3 regions of the Agarivorans sp. OAG1 genome follow, and region 2 is predicted to be linked to each of the others. Evidence: predicted binding sites of a transcription regulator. Region 2 holds the regulator's gene; each other region holds the start of a gene.
What was found. The regulator FliA, encoded in region 2, starts transcription of late flagellar genes. The targets are predictions, from matches to a motif close to CTAAAGNTNNNNNNNNNNNNGCCGATA.
Positions count from the first base shown of each region.

Region 1 (5,767 bases), 1.6 Mb from region 2:
CGAGTTGCTGGAACTCACTTTTTAAGGTTGAGTAACGCTCGGCGTGGTTGTCGTTTAATTTAAGACCATCGAGTAACTTAATGGTAATTTTGCAGTCACTTAAAAGCTGCCCACTGAGCCCTTTTTCCGATTGATTAAGTTGTTTTAGAATGGCTTGGATTTTATTCAAGATTGCGCCGGTGTTTCCAGGGGCCACTTGCAAAGCCTTGTCGAAATAGCTCGTCGCCTCGTGAAAGCGATTTTCTTCATAGGCTTCGATGCCCATTTTGTTGTATTCACGAAACTGGCCAAGTTTGAGTTCAAAATCTTCAGCTTTTAATACTTTGTGCGCAGAGGATAAAGACATGGGGTCGATGTCATCGCGTTTTTCTAGCTCTTCGGCAAAGGGCATTGCGTATTCAAACTCGCCTACAGAGTTTAGGGTTAAGAAGGTGTCGGGTAATAGTTCACCACTTACTTTGCTGGGGGCATCTAACAAACCGTCGTGGCTATCAAACAGCAATCGTTTGGCTTTGTTTAGCTCACCTTTGGTGGCGTGCACGCGAGCTTGGCTTATGCCTTCAAAGGCATCAAAATTAAAGTCATCGTCTTTGCCTTCTTCACGCCTAGCATGAAATAGCACAGAGTTAACTTCTTGCAGTAAGCGATTTTTTCGATACAAATCATCTTCACTTTGCGCTTCGTCTATTAGGCTGCGTACATAGTTACACAGGTGATGAGGGCCACGATGTATAGACCGCCTAGCAAGCTGCAAAATGGTAGAAAAGGTTTCTTTGGCTAGGGTTAAATCGCCAGCTTCCATAGCAAGCTCGGCTAACAGCTGTTGGCGCTCAATACTATTTACCGCCAACTTAGAGGCTTTAAGCACAGTTTCTAGGGCTTTGTCTAACTCACCGTCTGCTCGGTAAGCACGAGCTAGCCAGTCATAGCCGGTGAGCAGCAATGGGCTCTCAGCAATAGAGCGATTAAGTGTTTCAATCGCGCTTTTATTGTCTTTTAGTAACAGGTGAACACGGCCTAAGGTAGCTTTTGCCCAGGTTTGTTTCCGCTCTTCTAGAATGGCTTCTAGTGCTTCTTTAGCTGCCACGTATTCGCCTAAGGCTATTTGCGCTTCAACGCGTAAGTTACGGCAATAGTTGCTGTAACGGCTTTCGGCTTCAATCTGTTTGTCACACAGTTCAATAACTTGCTGATACTGTTTTTTTGATAATGCGTGATAAACCTCGCGTAAACTTTGACGCTTTACATGGGCTCTTGCTAGGCGGTTGTGTAACTGAAACTGAGAAAATGGTTTGGTTATGAACTCGTCTGGCTCCATTTCTAGAGCACTAAGCACCATACTTTTATTATTGTCACCACTAATAATAAAAAACAGAGCATCAACTTCTAACAACTCGCTAACACGAAGCTCTTCTAAAAGCTGGCCACCATTCTTGCCAGTGCCAAGGTTATAATCCACTAGAAGGATGTCGAATTTTCGTTTTTTGCACGCCCTTACAGCGGCTTCGCCAGTGTTTGCAAAATAAACGTCGGTTGCGCCAAAGTTTTGCAACATGGCCTTAAGCATAACCTGAAAGGCTCGCTGGTCATCAACGATGAGTATTTGCTTGTCGCTGTAATTGTATTGCGTTGCCATTACTGAGTGTTCTAATCCTTTTGGCTTATCCTAGCATAAGTTACCAAGCGATAAAGTAGTGTAAGTATAGACAGTTAGCGCAGTAGTAGTATCTGCTATTAAACCTTGCAAAAACAGCTAAGCTTGATTTAATATTGAGGTGTTGATGAGTCTTTTGGTCTCATCAGCGCTGAGTCAAAGCCAAACTTGGAGTGATCCAAGGTCGGAAAGTTACAGGTCTTTAGGGCAACCTTAAGATGGCTGGACCGCCTTAGTTGAGTGGTTAGATTTGCACAATGTACATCTTTCTACTTAGTAAGTTAGTCTATTTACCGTTTATTACTTTCCGTATTTGGTTGGAACGCCAAGCTAAAATTAGCTTGGCGTATTTGTTTCCGCTGCCTTATCTTGTTAAGCATTTGTTTCTAAATGCTGTTACTCCTAAGACTTTTAAATCTATTGGTTATTGCTCAACTTAATATTTTTGTTGTGCGCTAATTGCATACTTAAGGCAAATTTCGGGTATAAAAAAAGACATCCTAAGATGTCTTTTTTTATCAATATGGTGGAGGGAGGTGGATTCGAACCACCGAAGCTTTCGCGACAGATTTACAATCTGTTCCCTTTGGCCACTCGGGAACCCCTCCTGCTTGTGGAGCGGCATATTACCAGAACTTGGTGGGCTGTAAAGCAAAAACAGCGACATTTTTATTGGTAGATAACTGTTTGCTTATTATCTGTGCATTTGGCCGAAATTTGCTAAAGTTTTAGCCTGCTTTTCCGATAGCTATAAAGGTAATGGAGGAGCAATATGTTAGTTGAGCAAATTAGACAAAGTAGCTTGTGTGATGAACTGCAGTTGGGCGATACGCTTAACCAAAGTGCCTTGCAGGGTGATCAGGCTCATTTTCATTTATTGCTTAGCATGCTTAGCCAAAACGTGTGCGATCAAGCTCAGTTTTCAATGCAAAAGCAACAGCATGAACAAGTTCAGCAAGATTTACGTGATAAGTTTCAACTGGCTCAAACTCGCGCTCTTAAAGCGCTAGATGATGAGTTTCCAGTGCAAGCTAATTGGAGTAAGCACCTACATGCTGGTGAGCCGTCGCGAATTCGTTTAGAACAGGCTCTAGGCGGCTATGCGGCGTGTGCAGAAGACAGTGTCGACGGTTTACCTCACGAGGTAATGAACAACGTGGATTTGTTAAGCCGGGTAAAACACCAAGTGGCTAAGCCAGATCAGCAACAAGAAATAGATAAGGAAGTGAAGGGTACTGACATGTACAAGCTACTAAGTGACTTCGATTACTCAAAGCCACTTAGCGTTAAGTACTTTAATTAACGAAACACCACGGTACGGTTTCCGTATACAAATACTTTTTCATCAAGCACTTGCTGCAGTGCTTTACTTAATACTGCTTTTTCTACATCACGGCCAGCTTTGGCCATTTCTTCGGCGCTGTAAGTATGATCAACATGGATTACATGTTGCTCTACTATTGGCCCTTCGTCTAAATCGTTGTTTACAAAGTGGGCGGTGGCACCAATAATTTTTACGCCTCGGTCGTAAGCTTGTTTATAAGGCTTAGCACCAATAAATGCTGGCAAAAACGAGTGATGAATGTTTAAGATTTTGTTGCTAAAGGCTTCAACAAAAGCTGGCGTAAGAATACGCATGTACTTGGCAAGTACTACGTAGTCTGGTTGGTACTGCTGCACTACCTTAATAACTTGTTGCTCATGCTCTTCGCGGCTTAAATCTACATGGCTAATATGATGGAAAGGAATATCAAATTTTTCCGTCAAGGTACGTAGGCTATCGTAGTTACCAACAACTGCAGCAATTTCTACATCCATATCACCGTAAACGGCTTTCATGAGTAGATCGCCCAAACAATGTGCTTCTTTGGTTACCATGATAACAATACGTTTGCGCCCAGCACTTTCTAGCCGACGGGTGCTTCCAGCTGGAAGTGCGCCATCTAAATCGGCAAGTAAAGTTTGGTCGTTAAAGTAGCCTTCTAATACTGTACGCATAAAAAAGCGATTGGCATCGTTATCAACAAACTCGTTGTTTTTAATAATGTTAAGCTGGTGCTTAGCACATATATTGGTAATGCTTGAGATTAAACCTTTTGCGTCTGGGCATTCGGTTAATAGAATTTTTCTTTCCATTGTGTTTTCGATTTATTCAGTTTTAAAGTTAAGATTTATTACAGCACTGTTTAAACTTTTTGCCGCTTCCGCAGGGGCAAGCTGAATTACGCGCCAAGGCTTTTGGGGCGAACTCTCCATCAGTATAAAACCAACGCTCATTAACTTTCTTAAAGTTAGAGCGCTCGTGCAAAATTTGTCGTTGACCCTGTTCGCGATAATGAGCTTTAAACTCCACTATGCCTGTTTGGCCATCTTTAAAGTCACAGCTAAAAATTATTTGTAGCTTTTCCCATTGCCCTAAATCTTCTTTAGTTGAAGGTTGTGGGGCATCGCCTTGTCGATAGTCCGAGTGGTGCGTTTGCCATAAATAACTAGCATCGCCCAGCGTAAACGCGGTGTAGCGAGAACGCATTAACTGCTCACAACTTGTTGGTAAGCAATCACCGGTGATGATGGGCTGACAGCACTGAAGAAAATCGTTGCCGCTACCGCAGGGGCAAACTAACACAGGGAAACCTCAAATTTGACTAAGGGCGAAGTGTAGCAAGAAGCTGCCGATAAGGCAGCTGAAACTTGGTGATAGTTTGGCCAAATTGGCCTTATTAATCAGGATTTAACATGTGCTTAACCGTAAATGTGGTTAATTGAGGATCAAAGTGTGGGTTGTTGGCTAAATCAAGCTGAGCCAAACTTGCTTGCTGGTCTGTTTGTTCACTTAAAAATACCGCTAAAGCGACAATACGGGCGTAGACATGAATGGCTTCACCACTTAGGCCTAGTGGTCGGCCACTGCCATCCCAATGTTCTTGGCTTTGATTAGCTACGATAAGGGCTGCATCTATTTGCTGTTGCACTGCGGGATCTTTAAGTGTATCTGGTAGCTCGCAATGTTCGGCAATGCGCTGCCAACTCCCTTGGCTTAACATGTTACAGCTAAGCAGCACGTCGGGTAAGCCGTGGTTAGCTAGGTCATAAAAGCTAGCGGCTTGGTTTAATGCTTCACACTGTTGGTCGCTGAGCGAATAAGCCACAGCAAGTTCAGCGCAATAACGCTCTATAGTGCTAAGCTGCTCGGTATTATATTGTTTGGTTTGAATGGCTTGATGAATTAATTCCACCAGGCGCAATTGACCGTGAGCTAGTTGTTTTTGCAAGTGTTGGTTTTCTAGGCGCACAGCCGTAGTTTGGATCAAATAGTTAAGTGGTTCTAGCTGCAACTGCTGGGTGTCGCTCCATCCTTCTAGATAGAACATCAAAGGTTCGCTATCAGTATTTTGCAAATAAAATACCGCATTGTTCTCGCCAAAACTGTGCTGTTGATTTTGCTGCGCTTGGTTAAGCAATGACTGAACTCGGCTTGGTAGCTCATGTAAGCTGCGAACTTCTTCTAAATAGGCCAGCTTCCCTTCGCTATGCAGTACTTTAAGCTTGGAGCGGTAAACACTTAAGGCTAAGCCACTGAGCGTAAGTTTGGCATCTTGCTGTGTTAACAAGTCAATTAGCTCATGAAACACGCCTATAGCCAAGTTTTGCTCGTTTTTACAGTTTTCAATATGGCTAGAGGAATTGATGACCGCACGCAGGTTATTACGTTGTGAATGCAGTTCGGTAATTTCTTGGTAGGCACGAAGGGAGGCGCACATTAAAGTGTCTAAATTTACATCGCTTAACTCGGTTTTGTTTTTGTAGTCACTCACATCGTAGCGGCGAATCACCTCTCTAATGGGCGCTAAGCCGGGTTGCCCGGTGCGCAAAATTAATCGTATTTTGTGGTTGTTAAGGCGTTGGCGAATATCATCGATAAGCAATAGGCCCGCATCGTCACTTTCCATGACAACATCTACTAAGGCAATCGCAACATCGCCGTGTTCACTGAGTAATTGATAAGCCTCGGCAGCGTTATAGGCGTCAATAAAGCTGAGTTTTCGATCTTGATAAGAAAAGTTGTTTAATACTAATTTTGTGACGGTATGCATTTCGCTGTCGTCATCAACA
Region 1 is NZ_AP028990.1:3,248,506-3,254,272, reverse strand. Features, by position in the region: gene OAG1_RS14825 (response regulator) at 1-1,636, opposite strand, end outside; cyclic di-GMP riboswitch class I at 1,806-1,889, shown strand; tRNA gene OAG1_RS14820 (tRNA-Tyr) at 2,179-2,262, opposite strand; gene OAG1_RS14815 (VC2046/SO_2500 family protein) at 2,427-2,957, shown strand; gene purU (formyltetrahydrofolate deformylase) at 2,954-3,790, opposite strand; gene OAG1_RS14805 (YchJ family metal-binding protein) at 3,819-4,280, opposite strand; gene OAG1_RS14800 (DUF3369 domain-containing protein) at 4,375-5,767, opposite strand, start outside.
Region 1: OAG1_RS14815 (VC2046/SO_2500 family protein) is a predicted target of FliA. The motif match lies at 2,375-2,401, and genes of this name have one in related genera.

Region 2 (5,767 bases):
ATCTCGAACTACTCGAGGGAAACGGCCAAACACTTTTTTGATTGGCTGCATGCGGGTTTTCATTACCGCACCTTGAAGATCAGCTGTCACCACATCCAAGTTAGCGGTGGCTTTAGACATATCCTCATCATTACTATTAAGGCCCAAACTCACTAAGCGGTTACGTACCAATACCAACTCGCCCACCATATTCATAATATCGTCTAGAGTGCGGGTATCTACGCGAACGGTTGTTTCGCCTTGAGGTACAGCTTGCTTGGCTGGCGCTTTTGCAGGCTCTTGTTTAGCTGGAGCGGCCTTAGCAGCAGGTTTGGCCGGAGCTGCCGGTTTAGCAGGCGCTTTAGGGCTAGCTTCAATTTTTGCAGCAGGCTTAGGCGCAGCTTTAGCTGCTGGCTTAGCTGGAGCGGCTTTAGTGTCTGGTGCTTTGCCTGCACCATGTAGCTGGTCTAGCAGTTTCTCAAATTCATCATCGCCAATTTCATCAGCATTTGAACTATGCTTCGCTACTTCTGGCGTTTTAGGGGCAGCCGCTTGTCCAGCACCTGGCGCCTTAGAACCATGCAGTTCATCCAACAGTTTTTCAAATTCATCATCTGAAATATCACCATCGCTGGAAGCTTTATCAGCTGGAGCGGCGGGAGCAGGTTTTGGTGTTGCGGCCGCAGCAGGTGCGGCTGAGCCATGCAGCTCATCAAGCAAACGCTCAAACTCGTCGTCGGTAATTTCGTCAATATTGCCGGCATCGGCACTTGGAGCCGCAGCTACTGGCTCTGGCTCTGGCTCTGGCTCTGGCTCTGGCTCTGCAGCCACTTCGTCAGCAGACTCTGGGCGAGACAATTGATGTAAGCTTTCAATTAGTTCAGGAGACGCAGGTGTTAAGGGCTCACGTGCTTGAACTTGAGCGAACATATCATTAACTGAATCTAGCGCTTCAAGAATCACATCCATTAGCTCAGGTGATACGCTTCTTCCACCATTGCGCAAGGTGTCAAAAATGTTCTCAGCTCCGTGACAAACATCAACCAGTTCGGTCAATGACAAAAAGCCTGCTCCACCTTTAACTGTATGGAAGCCACGAAATATGGCATTTAACAAGTCACTGTCATCTGGACGTTTTTCTAAATCAACCAGCTGTTCAGACAGCTGCTCAAGGATCTCCGCCGCTTCTACGAGAAAGTCTTGTAAGATGTCTTCATCTACATCAAACGACATGCGCTACTCCCTTAAAATCCTAAACTAGACAACAAGTCATCAACATCATCTTGGTCGTTAACAACGTCGTCCCTTTGCTCTTTATTTAATATTGGCCCTTCGGCTTCGATAGCAGATTTCGTCACTTTTTTATTTTCTACTACTTCGGCGTTCTCATTTCCAAACAAGGTAAGCATTTCAACCAGACTTTCTTCCACCTCTTGCACCAAGGTGATTACCTTACGAATCATCTGACCGGTTAAATCTTGGAAATCTTGAGCCATCAATATTTCGGTTAACATGCTACGTAGTTTATCGGCATTTGCTGAAGAACTATTAAGGAAAATATCGATTTGGTGACATAGCGCCTTAAATTGGCCGATTTCAATTCTTCGTTCCATCAAACTTTGCCATATAGGCATGATACTGTTGATTTCGTTAGTTAATTGATCGGCAATTGGAAGGCCAGACTCTACTGCGTCCATGGTTTTATTGGCCGCTTGATCGGTCATCTCTATCACATAGTTCAACCGCTCTTTAGCGTCTGGTATTTCTTGATTAGCTAACTCGTTAATTCGAATATCGAGTTTAAATTCATTTAAAGAGTCATGAAGCTGACGAGTGAGCTGCCCAACCTTATCAAATAGCAGGTTAGCTTTTGGAGCACAAAGCTCACTAACAAGTTGATTCGCCTCGGCGACATTTCCTTCTTCAAGTAGCGCAACCAAAGATTTGGCGTCGGCTAGTGAAATAATCGGAGTATCTGTGCTCACGCATCTTCCTTTCTTATTGTAGTCTTTCGAAAATCTTATCTAGCTTCTCTTTTAGCGTGGCTGCAGTGAAAGGTTTAACAATATATCCATTTACGCCGGCTTGAGCAGCTTCGATGATCTGTTCACGTTTTGCTTCGGCAGTTACCATTAAAACAGGTAAGTGAGACAAACTTTCGTCGGCACGAATATTTTTCAATAGGTCGATGCCTTCCATTCCGGGCATGTTCCAATCAGTTACTACAAATTCGAAATCGCCGCCTTTAAGCATAGGTAATGCGGTATTTCCGTCATCGGCTTCATGAGTATTGTTGAAGCCAAGATCTCTAAGTAGGTTTTTAATAATCCTTCTCATCGTTGAAAAATCATCAACAACCAGAATTTTCATATTTTTATCCAAGGTACGTCCCCCAACAGGATGTTTTACAAGCCACTAAATAGGCCAAAAATTTATGTAATATAGATATTATGCCTTAATAAACACAATTTTAGTCCATCTTTTACAAGAAATGTAAGGATGAATTTCTCTATTGTGTCCAATCTCGCATTCGAGTTTTAACTCGAGCAAGCGCTTGACTATGAATTTGACTGACTCGGGACTCGCTTACGCTCAATACTTCACCAATTTCTTTTAGGTTAAGTTCTTCATCATAATAGAGGGACAAAACCAATGCTTCTCTCTCTGGAAGACCTTTAATACATTCGGCAAGAGATTGTTGAAAGCGTTGATTGGCAAAACCTTCAAAGGGTCGGTTTAGTTCTCGACTTTCTTCACTTGATATGACGTCTTCACTCACACCTAGATCATCGATACCTAAAATGCGTCCGCAATTTACATCAGACAACATTGAGTGATACTCACTTAAGCTTACGCCAAGCTTTGCAGCAACCTCGGCGTCTTTTGCGTCACCGTTTTTTTCTTTCTCGACTTCAGCGATTGCATCACTGATGGCGCGGCTGTTTTTATGTACCGAGCGCGGAACCCAATCGCCACGACGAATTTCGTCAAGCATCGAGCCACGAATGCGGATGCCGGCGTAGGTTTCGAAGCTAGCCCCTTTAGAGCCATCAAAGTTACGCGCGGCTTCGATTAGGCCAATCATTCCTGATTGGATCAAGTCATCAACAATCACGCTAGCCGGAAGCCTAGCCATTAGGTGATGGGCTATCCGTTTGACCAAGTTTGCATGGCGCTCCACCAAAACATTAGTGTCATTAGCGCTGGCATAAGCGGCAACTTTATTCACTAAGCTGTTCTCTATTTTTACGTTGTCCAAACTCGAGAAGGTTCTCGATGAAAAATTCTAAATGCCCACCTGCTTGTTCAGGAATTGGCCAAGTAGAAGCTTTACTTGCTAGTGAGCGAAATGCCAAAGATGCAGGAGACTTAGGGTAGGCTTCTACCACTACTCGCTGCTTCCTTACGGCTAAGCGCACGTTATTGTCATAAGGAATACAAGATACCAATTCGAGTGTAGCATCCAAGAAACGATCGGTAACTCGAGTAAGCTTAGCAAACAATTCTTGGCCTTCGCGTAAGCTACGAACCATATTTGCTACCACTTTAAATTTGTAGACACCGTGCTGGTTTGAAAGCAGCTTTATGAGCGCATAAGCATCGGTAATAGAGGTTGGCTCATCGCACACCACCACTAATATATCTTGTGACGCTTTGGCAAAACTTAGCACCATGTCGGAGATGCCCGCTGCAGTATCAACCAACAACACATCAATAGGTGTTTTCATACTGCTAAAAGCACGAATAAGTCCGGCGTGTTCCGCAGGACTGAGTTCCACCATTGATTGAGTACCAGAAGTAGCTGGTGCAATTAAGATCCCATTGGGCCCTTTAACTAATACTTCATCTAAGGTGCATTCACCGGATAGAACGTGAGAGAGGTTTTTAGTTACACGTAAACCAAGCAGCACATCTACATTTGCTAGGCCTAAGTCGGCATCCAGAACCATTACGCGCTTACCTTGCGCAGCCATGGCTATGCCCATGTTAAGAGTGACGTTAGTTTTACCTACGCCCCCTTTGCCGCCAGTTACAGCGATGACTTTCACATTGTTTTTTTGTTGCATCATTCTTAAGCCGCTAGCTTGGTCAAATTCATTGTCTTTAGAATACATCTGAAACCTTTTGTTGTTCGGTTTCACTAAACCAGAAATGTTGCTGGCTTTGCTTATCGATAACCGATAATGCTTGTTCAATTAATTGGGTAGGCGCAGCTACCGCAATATCTTCAGGCACTTGTTGCCCGTGAGTAACGTAACTTATTGGTAAGGCGTGGCGCAAGGTTACATTTAACACTTCGCCTAATGCTAAACTTTCATCTAATTTGGTAAGTATGGTACCAGCTAAAGGAATTCGCTGAAATTGGTTCACAGTTTCTTCAATTACCTGACGCTGCGCGTTGGCCGACATCACCAAATAGTTACGAATGTTCACGCGGCTGTTTTTTACTAGCTTGTCTAATTGTTCGTGTAAGCGAAGATCTCGTTGGCTCATGCCAGCGGTATCAATAAGTACCAACTTTTTGTCTTTAAACTGATAAAGCAACTGTGAAAGCTCTTCTTCATCATTGGCGACACGTACGGCGCAGCCCATAATTTTGCCGTAAGTAGCAAGTTGTTCATGAGCACCAATACGGTAGGTGTCTGTAGTAATCATCGCCACACTTTCGGCGCCATGGCGCATTGCAAACTGTGCTGCTAACTTGGCGATGGTGGTTGTTTTTCCTACACCCGTTGGGCCAAGCAACGCAATAGCCCCACCCTTTAACAAAATCTCATCTTGGCCAACCGGTAGTTGATTGACTAATAGTTCACGTAAATGCTGCCAGCCTTCCTGAACGCCGAGCTCTTCGGGAATGTATCCTGCTATTTGGTCGGCCATATCTTCATCAAAGCCAACTAGCTGCAACTGCTTAATTAACATCGCGCGAACCGGTTCTTGGCGCTCTACTTCCTGCCACATTAGTCCAGATACTTGATGCTCAAGCAACTTGCGCATGGCGGCCATTTCTTTTTTAAGCTCACCAACTTCGTTGCCTGCAGCAGCTGATGCTGAGCTAGCTGGTTGTCCACCAAGAGACGTATTTGTTGGTTTATTTGATATGGAGCCTTGCTGCGCCCAACCTTGTTGTTGAGCTAAAGAGCGTGGCGCCTGAACGGTGCGAGGGCGCTGCTGTTGCTGCTTTTGCTGAGACTGTTGCAAGTTTTCTTGCTGACGCTTTTGATGGCGCTGCATAAAGTTGGTTAGGTTATCTTTCAAACTGGCATTTTCGTCAAAATCATGACTTGGATGCTGTTTTGTTGGCGCTTTTTTGGCAGCGCCAGCATTCATAGACGACAAATTGACGCTATCTTCAGGCAATGCTCTATCGTTTTTAGGCGCAGCTTGTTTAGCGCTAGAAGGTTCAACCGCAGCAACAATCTCGATGCCACCGGTTACCTTTTTGTTAGACATGATAACTGCATCGCTGCCAAGTGTTTCCTTCACTTCGGCTAGTGCGGTTCGCATATCTTTTGCAAAAAAGCGTTTCATTTTCACTGTTCACCTTCCTTTTGCTAATTCGCTGAAGCTACTGCCCCACTGAACTCACAATTCGTATTTGTTTATCTTCTGGCACTTCTTGATAAGACAGAACCCTTAATGCAGGCATTGCTGTTTTAACAAATCGAGACATGCTTGAACGCAGTATGCCCGAGGTTAACAAGATAGCGGGTTGACCGGCCATTTCTTGGTTTTGACACGCCTCCGTTAATGATACTTGGAGTTTCTCTGCCAAACCTGGCTCCAT
Region 2 is NZ_AP028990.1:1,661,360-1,667,126, reverse strand. Features, by position in the region: gene OAG1_RS07800 (chemotaxis protein CheA) at 1-1,212, opposite strand, end outside; gene OAG1_RS07795 (protein phosphatase CheZ) at 1,224-1,964, opposite strand; gene cheY (chemotaxis response regulator CheY) at 1,978-2,361, opposite strand; gene OAG1_RS07785 (RNA polymerase sigma factor FliA) at 2,489-3,208, opposite strand; gene OAG1_RS07780 (MinD/ParA family protein) at 3,201-4,094, opposite strand; gene flhF (flagellar biosynthesis protein FlhF) at 4,084-5,511, opposite strand; gene flhA (flagellar biosynthesis protein FlhA) at 5,549-5,767, opposite strand, start outside.

Region 3 (5,767 bases), 1.2 Mb from region 2:
AAGACTTAAGTGAAGACTCACCTCTAATGAGTGTCGCCGCCTTTCTGCTGGGCGCGCTGGGTTATTCGGCCATGCTGCGTGCTCAGTTCCCCGACATCGGTAGCAACTTAGTATTGCTAATCATCTGTTTGTTTATTGGCTTATGGTTGATGTTTAAGTTAGGTGGCTTTAAACGCTAAGGTTTGAATTTTTAAGTTATTGTAAAGCCTGCTGCCATGCTAAATCGGCCTGTTTTTGGTAGGCTTTCCAATCTCCTTTTAACCAGCGTTGGCGACCTTTTTCTGCAAAAAATAGATGCAGTTGGTTATCAAAAAATTCCCACACTTGGCCATCGGTTGCTATTAAGCCCTCGCCTAAAGACAGTGCATTGGCACAAAATCCGTTGTATTTAGCTAGGTAGGTCTCGGGACTAACCGCAAATTTGTCGGCGCTTTGTTGACTGGCAAACTGCCAGTTTGCCTCTTTCCATCTCACTATATATTTTTTATTGCCCTGCTGAATGTTGCGATTGGCTTGTTCTTGAGCAAGTTGGTAACTGGTGATGTCAATTCCGCCTATAGCTTTGTCGCTCCAAAAGCCGGTGCTTACCGGCTCATTGGCAAAGCTGCTTAAACTGAGTATCAAGCAAGTGGTGGCAAATATAGTCTGTTTCATAATCTTCCCTAGATGCTGAGTAAGCCATAAAGGGAGACCGTGCTTAGCAGAGCACTATTTCAAATAGTAAAAAGCCGCGTCAATTAACGCGGCTTTAAGTTGCAGGTGAATACTTGTGCTAGCGACGCTGCAGGTACATGCCTACTTCGATGTGGTCGGTATAGGGAAACTGGTCAAACAGCGCCCAATGGCTAATTTTGTGGGTACGGCTTAACTCACTTAGATTGTCGTAAAGTGTATTAGGGTTACACGAGATATAAACAATGTTGTCGTAGCCTTGCACCATGCCTAAGGTTGCATCATCTAAACCCGCTCGTGGTGGGTCAACCAAAATGGTATCGCATTGATAAGTGCTTAAATCAACATCGGCTTCTTTTAGGCGGCGGAACTCGCGCTCACCTAACATCGCTTGAGTAAATTCTTCTGCCGACAAACGAATGATTTTTACGTTGTCGATGTTGTTATGTTTAATGTTGTATTGCGCTGCTTCAACCGAGGGTTTGGCGATTTCGGTGGCTAACACGCGATTGAAGTTTTTGGCTAAGGCTAATGAGAAGTTACCATTGCCACAATATAGTTCTAGCAAATCACCTTGGCTATCGCTGGTGGCGCTTTGCGCCCATTCCAACATGTGTTGATTTACTATTGCGTTAGGTTGAGTGAAGCTGTTTTCTATTTGCTGGTAAATAAGTTTTTCACCATTAACAGTAAGTACTTCGTCTACTCTATCTTGGTCTAAACACATTTTTTGTTTACGTGAGCGACCAATTAGCTGAATGGAAAATTGCTTGCTTAGCTCAGCTTTTAGTTTTTCGGCTTCTACACGCCATGCCTCGTCGATAGGCTTGTGGTAGAGCATGCTTACTATCACTTCGCCACTTAAAGTAGATAAAAAATCCACTTGAAACAGTTTGTGGCGTAGCAGCGGGTTTGGTTTTAGCTGCTCAACTAAAATTGGCATAAGCTGGTTAATGATTTCGCTAGCCGGAGGAAAGCTGTCTACTCTAAATTTTTGTTTGGTTTGCTGATCAAACATGATGTAGAAGAGATCGTCACCTTCGTGCCACACCCTAAACTCAGCGCGCATTCGGTAATGATTCGTCGGTGATGCAAATACACTCGGTTGAGCAGGCGAAAATTCGGCAAACTGCTCTAAGCGTTTTGCCACTTTGTCGGCCAATAGTTGTTGGTACTGTTCTGGGTAGTATGCAATAGCGCTCATGGCCGTTCCTCTGTTCTAGCAAGCAGCGCAATTTAAAGGTGCGTGGCTTGCTTGTCCAGTTTATCTACAATAATAGTGATAATATTTCTAAAGTTTTAATTTTGGTCGCCGATAAGCTGTGACTAGGGTAAATCCGTGGAGGCTTTATGAACGAACTGAATGGCGTGGGCAAAACCCCCGTACAACAGTATGCCGAGCGCTTGTTGCAGCAGTCGGCACCGGCGATTGAGAAACGCAATAACTTGGCAGATGACAAGGCAAGCTTAAACCAGCAAGGTGCGGTAGCTAGCCATGTGTTATTGAGTTCTGTTGAAAAACATACCTTATCTATGGCAACGGGTGGAGTAAGCCTCCCTAAACCCCAGCAAGTGAGCGTGTTTGATGCTGAAGAAGTCGCTCGAAACGTGCTTAATTTTGTTGCCAGTTCCCTGCACAGCGCTAAACAGTCGGGGATGTCGGAAGATAAGCTAGCCGAAATGATGGCCCAAGCCCGTAAAGGGGTAGATATGGGTTTTGAAGGTGCCCGTGAGGAACTTAGTGATGCGGGTATTCTTAATGAAGAGTTAGAAAAAGGCATCGATAAGAGTTATGACCTGATTCAAGAAGGTTTAGAAAAGATTGAAGAAGGTGATTACGAAATTCAATCTGCTCCTCTTTATAGCCAACTGGCAATGTCTAGTTCGCAATCCGCCACTATGGAGTTAGAAACAGCAGAAGGCGATAAGGTCACTATTAGTTATGGCTCGCAGTTAGCCGCCAGTTATAGTGAAGGGCGTTCTTCAATCCAAGCCTCTTTTGCCTCGCAGCAACAATTTAGCTTCTCGGTTGAGGGAGACCTTAATGATGATGAATTGGCGGCAATTGCAGATTTGATTAAACAAGTTGATGAGGTTGGCCAGCAGTTTTTCTCGGGCGATTTAGATAAAGCCTTTGATCAAGCGCTTAATATTGGTTTCGACGAACAGCAACTAGTTGGCTTTGCGGTTAACTTTCAGCAGCAACAAAGCGTAGCGGTTACGCAAGCCTATCAACAAGCTAATGATAAATCCTCTGGTGGTTCTGAGCTGGTGCCAGACTTAAGTGAGTTTTTGAGCTCTTGGCAAGATATTCAAGCCAAAGTGAGTGCTTTGTTTGCTCAACCTGAATCTGCCACCGAAACGCTATTGGCTGGAATACTGCCTATTTCTAGTCCTAGCGACGAAGAAAACAAACAAGCAGATGTAGAACGCTTTAAAGGTTTTGCCGACCGCATGGCTGAAGCTTTGGCGATGTTTAACAACACACCTGCTACTGCGAATAACGCAGCCGACAACATTAGTTAATTTCAAGTTGGGTAAAAGCGCGGCTTTTTGTGCTATCAATCACATTAAGCCTCGCTTATAATCTCGCCCGCTGTGGTGCTTGTGTATTTAATACTCAAGCTTAATAGGGAATCTGGTGAAAATCCGGAACTGACGCGCAGCGGTAATGAGGAACGAAAGCTCAAGGATTGGCCTTTTCCAAGGAACTCCAGACACTGTTTGTATCGCCAAACGGGAAGTCGCAGCCGTAGTACAAGTAATACGCCTCTAAGTCCGAATACCTGCCACATCGCACATGCTTATAACAGCAAAGTACTACGCGACGATTAGGATTACATCGATGAAGAAGTTCATATTACTGGCCGCAGTAGCGCCAGCTTTTGGCTATGCCCAAGAAACCCAGCAAGCGCCCCAAACAGAACAGCCAGCTACTATGGTTGTTACCGCCAACCGCATGGAACAAACTGAAGCCAGTGTTATTGCGCCACTTACTGTGGTTAGCCGTAGCGAAATTGAAAGCAGCGGCGCTCAAGACATTATTGATGTGCTAAGCCAGCAAGTGGGTATTAGCGTTACCCGTAATGGCGGTAAAGGGCATACCGAAAGTGTGTTTATTCGTGGTACCAGCTCAGCACAATCTTTGTTTCTTATCGATGGCGTGCGAATCAATACTGCTACAAATGGTGGCGCGCAGTTGTCGTTACTCCCCTTAGAATTTGTTGAGCGTATTGAGATTTTACGTGGTGCGAGAGCTTCGATTTACGGCGCCGATGCCGTAGGTGGGGTAATCAACATTATCACTCGTCCTAGTTTTGGCAGCGAGTATCACGGCTTGAAAGCTGCAGTTGGTACTCAAGAGACTGCTAAGCTTGCCGCTCGTGCAAGCGGACAATTAGATGATGCTACTCAATACAATGTGATATTTAGCAAAGATAAGAGCAATGGTTATGATATTCGTCCACAAGATAACTTAGACGAAGACTATGGCTACGATACCTTTGGAGGATTGTTAAGCTTGGATCATGAATTCAACCAAGCTTGGCGTGGGCGAGTATTCTTACTCCTAAATGATAGCGAGTCCGAATTTATTCAAGGTGGTAAAGCTTTAACCAAGCACAAGCAGACCGTTTACGGTGCTAGTGTTAATTATGCTCAAGACCGAATTAATAGTGAGTTCGCATTAAACTCCCAACAAGACCAATCGGATACAGCTCCAGCCGATAATTTTGTTGATCCCCAGCGCTATTCTACAGAACGAGTTGCTGCGAACTGGCTATTAGGCTACCAACTTAACCAGCAATGGTTATTGCAAGGCGGGCTTGATTATCAAAAAGATGATATTTCTGGTACAAGCTTGATTTATCAACAAGAAAGCCGAGATAACAAAGCTGCCCATATTGGTACGCGAGCAGACTACGACCAGCATACTCTCGAAGGTAGCTTACGTTATGATGATAACGAACATTACGGTGACCACACTACCTATAACCTAGGTTGGGCTTGGCAGTTCCAACCGTCAATGCGTTTTAATGCATTGCATGGCACCGCCTTCAGAGCTCCAACTTTTAACGATCTTTACTACCCAGGTAGTGAAAACCCTAGTTTAAAAGCAGAAACGTCAACTAATAGTGAGTTGGGCTTAGAGCTTAATTTACTGCAAAGCCAATGGCAGCTTAATGTATTTCGTAATGACGTGGATAATCTTATTGCTTGGGGTTGTGTAGCACGTTGTGATAACGACTACTCAGGAACGCCTGATACATGGCCATTATGGACACCAGACAATGTAAGTGATGCGCGCATTCAGGGTATCGAGTTCCAAGGTGAATTTTCTACAGCTTGGGTAAACCATAGGTTAATTGTAGAATTTTTAGATCCAAAGGATCGCAGTACCGATAAAAACTTGATTCGCCGCCCAGAGGAGCAAGTTAAGTATAAAGCTGATATGTATTGGCAGAGCCTGCAAGTTGTCGTCGATTTTCTATGGCGCGGAGATTCGTATGAAGATGCAGCAAATACTACAACCATTGATAGCCATTCCATTTGGGATTTAAGTGCTAACTATAAGTTTGCTAGCGGGTTACGTGTTGATGCGAAACTACGAAATGTATTTGATAAGCAGTATTCAACTGTAAACGACTACCAAGCACAAGGTCGTACCTTTGAGTTGGGCGCAAGTTACCAGTTTTAAGGTTTACGCTTTAACATAGCTCTCAGCCCTAGCTTTGGTTAAACTAGGGCTGAATTATTTTAAAGGCTTATTGGTAGAGTAATGCACGTTCTTGTTTTTGATTCTGGTGTGGGTGGTTTATCTGTTTTAGAGCAACTGCAGCAGCGAAACCCTACTATGCAATACAGCTACTTATTCGATAACCTTTATTTTCCCTATGGGGAGTTAGACGACCAACAACTGATTACCCGTGTGGTCGAACTGCTTACTAAGGCAGTAAATAAGTTTAACCCCGATCTGGTGGTTGTGGCGTGTAATTCTGCCAGTACCTTATCCCTTCCTTCTTTGCGCGAAACTCTCTCCATACCAATAGTTGGCGTTGTGCCGGCGATAAAATCTGCTGCGAACAAAAGCATCACT
Region 3 is NZ_AP028990.1:415,747-421,513, forward strand. Features, by position in the region: gene OAG1_RS01960 (DUF1422 family protein) at 1-179, shown strand, start outside; gene OAG1_RS01965 (YHS domain-containing (seleno)protein) at 196-654, opposite strand; gene trmA (tRNA (uridine(54)-C5)-methyltransferase TrmA) at 773-1,876, opposite strand; gene OAG1_RS01975 (DUF5610 domain-containing protein) at 2,023-3,198, shown strand; cobalamin riboswitch at 3,255-3,481, shown strand; gene OAG1_RS01980 (TonB-dependent receptor) at 3,518-5,368, shown strand; gene murI (glutamate racemase) at 5,450-5,767, shown strand, end outside.
Region 3: OAG1_RS01975 (DUF5610 domain-containing protein) is a predicted target of FliA. The motif match lies at 1,964-1,990, and genes of this name have one in related genera.